Regions from separate parts of the Actinomadura graeca genome, predicted to be linked through region 1. Evidence: predicted binding sites of a transcription regulator. Region 1 holds the regulator's gene; the other holds the start of a gene.
The links. Region 1 encodes LexA, which represses DNA repair genes until DNA is damaged. Its sites were predicted from a motif close to TCGAACANNTGTTCGA; they were not measured.

Region 1 (4,861 bases):
GGCCACGTCGGGGTGGTCGACGTCCAGGACGACCATCTTCGCGGCCCGCCGCGTCGCGCCGCCCGACTTGATCGTCCCGGCGGACGCGTCCGCGCCGCGCATGAACGAGACGGGGCCGCTCGCCGTGCCACCGGAGGACAGCAGTTCCTTGCTGGAGCGGATACGGGAGAGGTTGAGGCCGGCGCCGGAGCCGCCCTTGAAGATGACGCCCTCTTCCTTGTACCACTCCAGGATCGACTCCATCGTGTCGTCGACCGACAGGATGAAACACGCCGAGACCTGCTGCGGGGACTTGGTGCCGACGTTGAACCAGACCGGGGAGTTGAAGCTGAACAGCTGGTGGACCAGCGCGTACTTCAGCTCGTGGTCGAAGATCTCCGCGTCCTCGGGAGAGGCGAAATAGCCCTGCCGCAGTCCCGTCTCGGTGTACTTCTGGACGACGCGGTCGACCAGCTGCTTGAGGCTCCACTCGCGCCGCGGCGTGCCGACCGCGCCGCGGAAGTACTTGGACGTGACGATGTTGACGGCGTTCAGGGACCAGAAGTCGGGGAACTCCACTCCGCGCTGCTCGAAGTTCACCGAGCCGTCGCGCCAGTTGGTCATGACGACGTCACGACGTTCCCAGCGCAGTTCGTCGTACGGATGCACGCCGGGTGTGGTGAAGATGCGCTCGACCTTCAGCCCTTTGCGGCCCCCCTTGCCGCGCCGCGCCGCCGAGCCGCTCACCGTCTCCGTCATGACCTTCCCCCTCTCGGGCCCGCCCGACCGGGCCCTGTTCAGGAACAACTCCGCCGCCGCGCGGGGCATGCCCAGCGCGGTGGCGCTTTCACATGTGCTGCTGTGTGCTGCCGGAACCGCCCCCTAACCGGGCGGGCCGGACTCCCCCGAAGAAGCGGACCTGCGTAGTGTTTCGATCTCCTTGGCGAAGTCGTCCAGCGACTCGAAGCCCCGGTACACCGAGGCGAATCGCAGATAGGCGACCTCATCGAGTTCGCCGAGCGGCCCCAGGATCGCGAGGCCGATCTCGTGCGAGGGGATTTCCGCGGATCCGGACGATCTGATCGCCTCTTCGACCCGCTGACCCAGCTTCGCGAGCGCATCCTCGTCGACCGGGCGGCCCTGGCAGGCCCTGCGCACCCCGGCGATGATCTTTTCCCGGGAGAACGGCTCGGTGACCCCGCTTCGCTTGGCCACCATCACGAGCACATTCTCCTGCGTCGTGAATCGCTTGCCGCATTCCGCGCACGACCGGCGGCGCCGAATGGCGCCCCCGTCATCGGTCGAACGACTGTCGATCACTTTGGTGTCAGGGTTGCGGCAGAACGGGCAGTGCACGCGTAATCCCCTCCCTGACCGTAATCACGTCCACCGATGAACAGCGCCATATATAGGTGAAGTACATCGGTGTCACTACTAGATGTTGTGGTCAACCGTACGGGGACGCGCAGGCGTACGCAACCTGCCGGGGGACCTCGGACGTTGACCCGCGTCACATCGCCCACGTCCGTCCCGCCCGCACGGGCATCTCAATGATCTTGCTCCGGGCGTGTCGCGGCCTCGTGAGCGGACCCGCGCCCGGCCTGGACACCCCAGGTCCGCGGCAGCCGACGAGACGGGCGGGACTGGGCGTAACTCGCGGCCTCCACAAAACCCGGAAGCCGCGGCGGGTGGTATCAGACGGCACCGCACAAGGCGCAAGGCCCGGCGGAGGCGCGCTGCCCCAGGCGGGGGGACGAGGCCCGGCGGAGATGCGCGGGCCTCATGCGGACGGGCGCAGGCCCCGGCGGAGGCGCGCGGCCCCCCGGGCGGGGGGCGCCAGGCCCGGCGGAGGCGCGGGGCCCTCAGACGGAGGCGCGCAGTCCCCAGGCAGAGACGCAAGATCCTCAGGCAGAGACGCGGGAGCCTCAGGCAGAGACGCGGGGCCCTCAGATGGAGACGCGCGGCCCCAAGCGGGGGCGCGAGGCTCGGCGGCTGCGCGCCTCTCCCGCGAAGGCGCGCGGGCCCCGAGCGGGGGGACGCAAGGCCCGGCGGCGGCGCGCGGCCCTCAGGCGGAGACGCGCAGCACCCATGCAGAAGACGCAAGACCCTCAGGCAGAGGCGCACGGTCATCAGGCGGAAGCGCGGGAGCCTCAGGCAGAGGCGCGCAACCCCCGACGGGGGGGAACGAGGCCCGGCGGCGGCGCGCGGCCCTCAGGCGGAGACGCGCAGTCCCCATGCAGAAGACGCAAGACTCTCAGGCAGAGGCGCGCGGCCCTTACGCGGAGGCGCGCGGCCCCCGGGCGGGGGGCGCAAGGCCCGGCGGCGGCGCGGGGCCTCGGGCGGAGGCGCGGGAGCCTTGGGCAGAGGCGTGTGGTGTTGGGTGGCGTAGCGGTGACGTCTGGCGTGGGATGGGCGGCGGTATGAGGCTCGGAGTGGGGCGGTCCGGGCGGGTCAGCGCGCGGGGAGGCGTAGCCGTTGGCCGGGTTGGACGGTGGGGTCGCCACCGAGGCCGTTGAGGTCGATGATGCGCTGGACGACGAGGCGGGGGTCGGCGTCGGGGTCGGAGGCGGAGGCGATCTCCCAGAGCGTCTCGCCGGGGCCCACGACGACCGTCTCCCCCGGTCCCGAAGGGCCGGGACGGGCGTCCCGTCCGCCGGCCAGGGCCCCGGGGCCGACCGTGAGCCAGAGGAGCGGCAGGATGATGGCGGCGGCGAGGCAGACGACGACCGCGCGACCACGCCGCGTCAACCGCAGCGGCGCGTGTTCATGGGCCGAACCGGACATCTCGCCCTCCCGACGTCGAATGGATTTTCGATCGAACGCCTGTACGAAGTTCTACCGCAGACCGACGACAAAACGCGAGTACATCTTCGAACAATTGTTTGATCATCCCGTCCGGACGCGATAACGTCACATGACGAGGAGTGACGGATCGAGGCGCCCGGGAGGCGACGAGCGATGAGCAAGGTCCGGGAGCTGCCCGACGGGCCCATGGACGAGACGGGGCTGACGCAGCGGCAGCGCATGGTGCTGGAGGTGATCCGCGACTCGGTCCAGCGCCGCGGATACCCGCCCTCGATGCGCGAGATCGGCGAGGCGGTGGGTCTGACCAGCACCTCCAGCGTGTCGCACCAGCTCCGGGCGCTCCAGCGCAAGGGTTTCCTGCGGCGCGACCCCAACCGCCCGCGGGCGGTCGAGGTGCGGGTGCCCGGGGCGACCCCCGTGCGCACGGAGCCCGACTCCTTCGACGCGGTCGGCGGCCAGCGGTCCCCGACGCAGCCCGCGCCCGCCTACGTGCCGCTCGTCGGCCGGATCGCCGCCGGTGGGCCGATCCTGGCCGAGGAGGCCGTCGAGGACGTGTTCACGCTGCCCAAGCAGCTCGTGGGCGAGGGCACGCACTTCCTGCTGAAGGTCACCGGGGACTCGATGATCGAGGCCGCGATCGCCGACGGCGACTGGGTCGTCGTCCGGCAGCAGCCGGTGGCCGAGCAGGGCGACATCGTCGCCGCCATGATCGACGGCGAGGCGACGGTCAAGACCTTCAAGCGCAAGGACGGCCACATCTGGCTGATGCCGCAGAACCCCGCCTACGAGCCGATCCCCGGCGACGAGGCGTCGGTGCTCGGCCGGGTCGTGGCGGTGCTCCGCAAGATGTGACGCACGCGCCGCGGAGGCGGCCGCCGGTGGACCGGCGGCCGCCCCGGCGCTAGCGCTTGGGCACGATGTTGACGATCTTGGGCGCACGCACGATGATCTTGGCGATCTCGGCGCCGCCCAGGGCCTCCTGGACCCTGGCGGAGGCCAGGGCCAGCCGTTCCAGCTCCTCGCCGGCGATGCCGGGCGCGACGTCGAGCCGGTCGCGGACCTTGCCCGCGACCTGGACGACGCAGGTGACCGACTCCTCCACCAGCAGCGCGGGGTCGGCCGACGGCCAGCCCGCGCGGATCACCGGCGCGGTGCGTCCCAGCAGCTCCCACGTCTCGTCGGCGGTGTAGGGGGCGAACAGCGACAGCAGCACCGCCATCGCCTCGGCGGCCTCGCGGACGGCGGGGTCGGCGGCGCCGGGCCCGGAGTCGATGGCCTTGCGGGTCGCGGTGACCAGCTCCATGATCCGCGCGATGGCGACGTTGAAGCGCTGCGCCTCGACCAGCTTGGTGGCCTCGTCGACGGCGCGGGCGGTGGCGCGCCGCAGCGTGGTGGAGCCGGACGCGGGGTCGGTTCCGGGCGGCGAGGCGACCTCGGCGGCGATCCGGTGGACGCGGGCCAGGAACTTGGACATGCCGTGCGGGGACACGTCCGCCCAGTCGATGTCGTCCTCCGGCGGCCCGGAGAACAGCATCGCCAGCCGGACGACGTCCACGCCGAACTCGCCGATCTGCTCGCCCAGGTCGACCAGGTTCCCGGTGGACTTGGACATACCGCTGCCGTTCAGGATCACCTGCCCCTGGTTCAGCAGCCGGTTGAACGGCTCGGTGAAGCCGACCAGGCCCATGTCGTACAGGACCTTGGTGAAGAACCGGCTGTACAGCAGGTGCAGGATGGCGTGCTCGACGCCGCCGGTGTACTGGTCGACCGGCATCCACTTGCGGACCTGCTCGGTGTCGAACGGGCCGTCCTCGTAGCCCGGGGAGCAGTAGCGGTAGTAGTACCAGGACGAGTCGACGAAGGTGTCCATGGTGTCGGTGTCGCGCCTGGCGGCGCCGCCGCACTTGGGGCACTCGACGTCCGCCCAGGCCGACGCGGCGGCCAGCGGCGAGGTGCCCTTGGGCGCCAGGTCGGCGCCGCGCAGCCCCTCGGGCAGCGTCACCGGCAGCTGCTCGTCGGGGACGGGGACCTCCCCGCACGCCTCACAGTGGACGATCGGGATCGGGCAGCCCCAGAA
Region 2 (4,861 bases), 3.1 Mb from region 1:
CCGCATGGAGGTGGGCAGGTTCTTGCCGACGTAGTCGGCGCGGATCGGCAGCTCGCGGTGCCCGCGGTCCACCAGCACGGCCAGCTGGACGGCGCGGGGCCGCCCCAGGTCGTTCAGCGCGTCGAGCGCGGCGCGGACCGTCCGCCCGGAGAAGAGCACATCGTCGACGAGGACGACCACACGGTCGTCGACGCCGCCGGGGGGAACCTCGGTACGTCCCAGGGCGCGCGCGGGACGCATCCGCAGATCGTCCCGGTACATGGTCACGTCCAGGGAACCCCAGGGGACCTTCCGGCCCTCGACCTCGCCCAGGAGGCCCGCCAGCCGCTCGGCCAGCGTCACCCCTCGGGTCTGGATGCCGAACAGCAGGACGTCGTGCCCGCCTTTGGTGCGTTCGAGAATCTCGTGCCCGATCCTCGTGAGCGCGCGTCGGATGTCCGGTTCCTCCAGGACGGCCTTCGGCCGGGGGTCACCGTCTGCCACGCGCGCCTCCGCCGGCCCGTCCGGCCGGGAGGCAGCATTCACCACCGAAACCTCCTTTCCCGCCTCACAGGACGGGTCTTAAAGGACGCCTTGTCCCCGACACCGTAGCAGCCGGGCCCCGCTCGCCCGCACCGGGCGTCCCCCCGTCTTCCCTGGTGAGAGGGGTCACACTCGAACAGGCCGCGCTCTCGGAATGGGGCACGGGAACGGTCCGCCCGGCCGTGCCCGCCGGGCTTCCGGGCGATCCGGGCGGCCCGGATCGAGACCGGTTGATTCGACCGCTTTTTTCCAATCGGCTTGACCTGAAGCCGTCCCCGTTTTACCGTCACTGTCCGTAACCATCCCTGGGGGCGGATTCCCGAGGCCAATGGCTTCGAGAAGCCGTCCACTCCCGGCGACCGCCGGGGTCCGACGACGACGAAAGTGAGCCTGGGGGGCCGCAGAATGCCGTCTGAATACGCTAAGGCTCTCGGCGCGCGCCTGCGCGCCATCCGCACCCAGCAGGGCCTGTCCCTGCACGGTGTGGAGGAGAAGTCCCGCGGCCGCTGGAAGGCCGTCGTCGTGGGTTCGTACGAGCGGGGCGACCGCGCCGTCACCGTTCAGAAGCTGGCCGAGCTCGCCGATTTCTACGGCGTGCCGGTTTCCGAGTTGCTGCCCGGCGGAGCCGCGCCGAGCCCGCTCGGGCCTACACCCAAGCTCGTGATCGACCTCGAGCGGCTGCAGCAGCTTCCGAAAGACAAGGCCGGTCCTCTCGCCCGTTACGCCGCGACGATCCAGAGCCAGCGGGGCGACTACAACGGAAAGGTTTTGTCCATCCGCCAGGAAGACCTGCGTTCACTCGCGGTCATCTACGACAAGTCCCCGAACGAGCTGACCGAAGAGCTCATCACCTGGGGCGTCCTCGACCCGGAGGCGCGCCGCGCCGTCGAGTCGTTCTGATCCGCCCGCACCTTCGCACCAACCGGGGCCTGCCGTATCGCGGCGGGCCCCGTTCGATTGCGCCACTACGGGCCGATCGGACATACCACCCCGTGTCGGACGATGACGGGGTCCGCGGCCGGTGACGGCGGGCCGGAAACGCCCTCCCCGGCCCGCAGAGGCCCCCAGGCGCCCGACAGCCCCCGCGGGCACCACTGGGATCACCCGGCGCGCTCAGACGGCTCCTACGGCCGCTCTGCGGCTTCTCCGCGTCCCCCGGGGCCGGGACGCCGCCGGATGAACCACTCACGTCCCAGCAGGAGCCCGAAGACGGGCACGGGAAGCCGGACGGCCGCGCGCATCACCGCCGCGCCGCGTCCGTCCCCGCGCAACGCGGTGCCGTGCGCGGCGAGGGCCGCCTGCTTCTGCCGGGCGAAGCGGCCGACGTCCACCCGGTGCGTGATGGCCGAGGCCGGGCTGTAAGCGGCCCTGAGCGCCCCGGCGTCGTACGGGAACGGGATGCGCGCCAGCCGGATGAGGCGCGCGAGCCGCTCGACCGCGTCGCGCGGCATCGTCGCCTCCAAGACCGTCCGGACCCCCGCCATCTCGGCGGCGCGGTGGCCCACCTCGTGCACCTTGACGTGGTCCCGGTGGCCGTAGCCGCCGTTGGCGTCGTAGCCGAGGAGCGCGTCGGGCCTCTCCTCCCGCAGGACGGACGCCAGCCGCGCCGCGGCCTCTTCGGTGTCCGCGCGGACGAACCGCGTCCGCCCCGGCGGGTCGGGGTAGAGCACCGCGCCGTGGCCGCTGTCGGCGTAACCGAGGTGCTCGACCCGGTGGGCGCCGAGGATCGCCGCGCTCGCGCGCAGCTCGTCCAGCCGGACCCCGGACGCGGCGCCCATGACGCCGTCCGTGGCCACCACGATCACCACGCGATGCCCCTCCGCCGCCGCGCGGGCGAGGGTGCCGCCGGTGAGGAGCACCTCGTCGTCGGGATGGGCGTGGAACGCCACGATGGTCGCCATCGCCCCATTGTCAGGGCCCGGCGTCACGCCCCTGCGGCGTCCCCGCACGCCAGGACGTCCACGGTGTGCTCGCCCAACGCGGAAGCAGGAGCGCGGCGCGGGGAGCGCGGCGCGGGGAGCGCGGCGCGGGGAGCGCGGCGCGGGGATGATCCGGGGTCGGGTCGCGGCGGCGGGGCGGCTTGGTGGAGCGGGCGCCGCTGGGGCGATCGTCACGGGGGGCGCCGGAGACCGGGGGCGCCGCCCGTGGTGGGAGACGGCGGGGCGGCGGCCCCGGTCTTCGGCATGGCCGTCCCTAAGGAGGTCGGAGGGACGGCCCGGGAGCGGCTCAGCTCGCTTCGGGGATCGGGAGGGTGGGCTGGCTGGTGACGCCGAGGGTGTCCTCGACGAGGGAGACGAACACGCCCGCGTCGTGCAGGAGCTCCTCGGCCTCGCGCGGGGTCACCGCGCGCGGGAGGCCCGCCTCGGCGGCGGCGCGCTTGTCGGCGCCGGCGGCGAAGAAGGCGGCCCACTCGCGCAGTGCCGGCTCGGCCTCGGGCAGCAGCACCCAGACGCTGCGGGGGCGGCCGCGGCGGTGCGTCTCCAGCGGCTCCCTGGACGCCAGGACGGCCGCGGCGGCGCGCAGCGCCGCCAGGTGGGCGCAGACGTAGCGGACGGCGGGCGAGGTGGCCTCGGCGGCCTCGGCCAGGCCCATCCGGGCGGCCTGGATCTGCCCGACGGCGGTGTGGGCCGGGCGGGGTGCGGGCATCGGCCGGTGGCGCGGGCTCGGCGGGACGGACTGGGCGGCGGAGTGGACTCCGCGTGCGGTCGTCGTTCCGGACATGACTGCCTCCTTCCGGGGCTCGGGCCGGCCGGGCGGAGAGCTTCCCCTCACTCCGCCCGGCCGTCCGTCCCGCCCGGCGCATCGCGCTGCCTCCGGGCGGGGACGTCGCCCTGGCACGGGCCGCGAGTCCCGCACCACGTCGAACATAAGTTCGACGCATTCACAGTAAACCGTCCCCGGAGCGATTCGTCAACGTGTTCGAACAGGTGACGGTTTCCGCAGGTCAGAGGGGTGATGACGGCGCGTCACGCCGGGCGGCGGACGTGGACCGGGACACCCGTGCCGACCAGGCGCGGGAAGTACCCGGCGACGTGCATCGGCATCCGCACGCAGCCGTGCGAGGCCGGGAGGCGGGGCACGTCCAGGGCGCCGTGGAAGGCGATGCCGCCGTTGAAGTACACCGGGTTGTAGAGCCGTCCGAGCGGCGAGGTCTCCCAGCCCGAGGCGCGGCGGCCCGTCCGGAAGTCGCCCGTGCCGGTCGTGGCGTAGCGGCAGCGGGGGACGGTCGCACCGCGGTCCTTCGCGCAGTAGTACTCCCCCGACCCGGACGAGATGTGCGTGATGAGCCGCGGCTTCCCGTCCTTGTAGAGGACGAGGTACTGGCGGCGCAGGTCCACGTCCACACGGTCGGCCTCATGGCGCCTGGCCATGGGACGCGGTTGCCGTGGGTGGTCCAGGGCCTTCCAGAAGCTCTTGCCCAGCGTGCCCGTCTGCTTGAGGCGGTTGACGGCTTGGAACGCCCACACCGCGAGCCGTGTGGACGGCCCGTACTGCCCGTCCGCCTTGCCCGGGTCATAGCGCAGGTCTGTGAGGCGGCGTTGGAGGGCCTTGACGTCGGGGCCCTCCGCACCGGGCTTGAGCGTGCGATGCGTGGCCGGGCGCTTGGGCCGGGGCCGCTTGGAGGACGACCGTTCCGGCGCGGGCGAGGCGGCCTCGCCCGCCCTCTCCTTCACGGGCTCGCACGCGCTTGCCAGCAGGACGATCGGGATCAGCAGTGCAGCGCTCTTCCGCATACCCATCGGTCTCCTCGCTTACCGCTGACCTTAAAGTGCTTCCCATGCATCCGAATGCCGAACGTGTCGCGCGGGCGCTGGAAGGTCAAGGGGCGGCCGGGAAGATCGTGGAGCTGCCCGGCTCGGCCCGGACGGCGCAGGCGGCCGCCGACCAGCTGGGCTGCGAGGTCGGGGCCATCGCCAACAGCCTGGTCTTCGACGCGGACGGCGTGCCGCTGCTGGTGCTGACGAGCGGCGCGCACCGGGTCGATACCGCCCGGGTCGCCGCGCTCGTCGGCGCGGAGAAGGTGCGGAGGGCGACGCCGGAGTTCGTCCGGGACGCGACGGGGCAGCCGATCGGGGGTGTCGCGCCGCTGGGGCATCCCGCGCCGATCCGTACGCTCGTGGACGTCTGGCTGGACCGGTACACCGAGGTCTGGGCCGCGGGCGGGCATCCGCACACCGTGTTCCCGACCTCGTACGGGGAACTGCTGAAGATCACCGGGGGCACCCCGGCGGAGGTGGGCTGACGTGGGATCGGGCGGAGACGGCATGGAGATCTGGCACAATCCGCGCTGCTCGAAGAGCCGCGCGGCGAAGGCGGCGCTGGACGAGGCGGGCGTCGA

Region 2: AGRA3207_RS34145 (SAV_6107 family HEPN domain-containing protein) is a predicted target of LexA. The motif match lies at 3,383-3,398, and genes of this name have one in related genera.

Annotation. Positions count from the first base shown of each region.
Region 1 is NZ_CP059572.1:1,779,718-1,784,578, forward strand. Features, by position in the region: gene AGRA3207_RS08245 (vitamin B12-dependent ribonucleotide reductase) at 1-738, opposite strand, end outside; gene nrdR (transcriptional regulator NrdR) at 862-1,335, opposite strand; gene AGRA3207_RS08255 (LysM peptidoglycan-binding domain-containing protein) at 2,431-2,763, opposite strand; gene lexA (transcriptional repressor LexA) at 2,938-3,636, shown strand; gene leuS (leucine--tRNA ligase) at 3,686-4,861, opposite strand, start outside.
Region 2 is NZ_CP059572.1:7,665,337-7,670,197, reverse strand. Features, by position in the region: gene pyrR (bifunctional pyr operon transcriptional regulator/uracil phosphoribosyltransferase PyrR) at 1-483, opposite strand, end outside; gene bldD (transcriptional regulator BldD) at 928-1,422, shown strand; gene AGRA3207_RS34150 (PIG-L deacetylase family protein) at 1,647-2,423, opposite strand; gene AGRA3207_RS34145 (SAV_6107 family HEPN domain-containing protein) at 2,749-3,243, opposite strand; gene AGRA3207_RS34140 (L,D-transpeptidase family protein) at 3,489-4,256, opposite strand; gene AGRA3207_RS34135 (YbaK/EbsC family protein) at 4,301-4,765, shown strand; gene AGRA3207_RS34130 (arsenate reductase family protein) at 4,788-4,861, shown strand, end outside.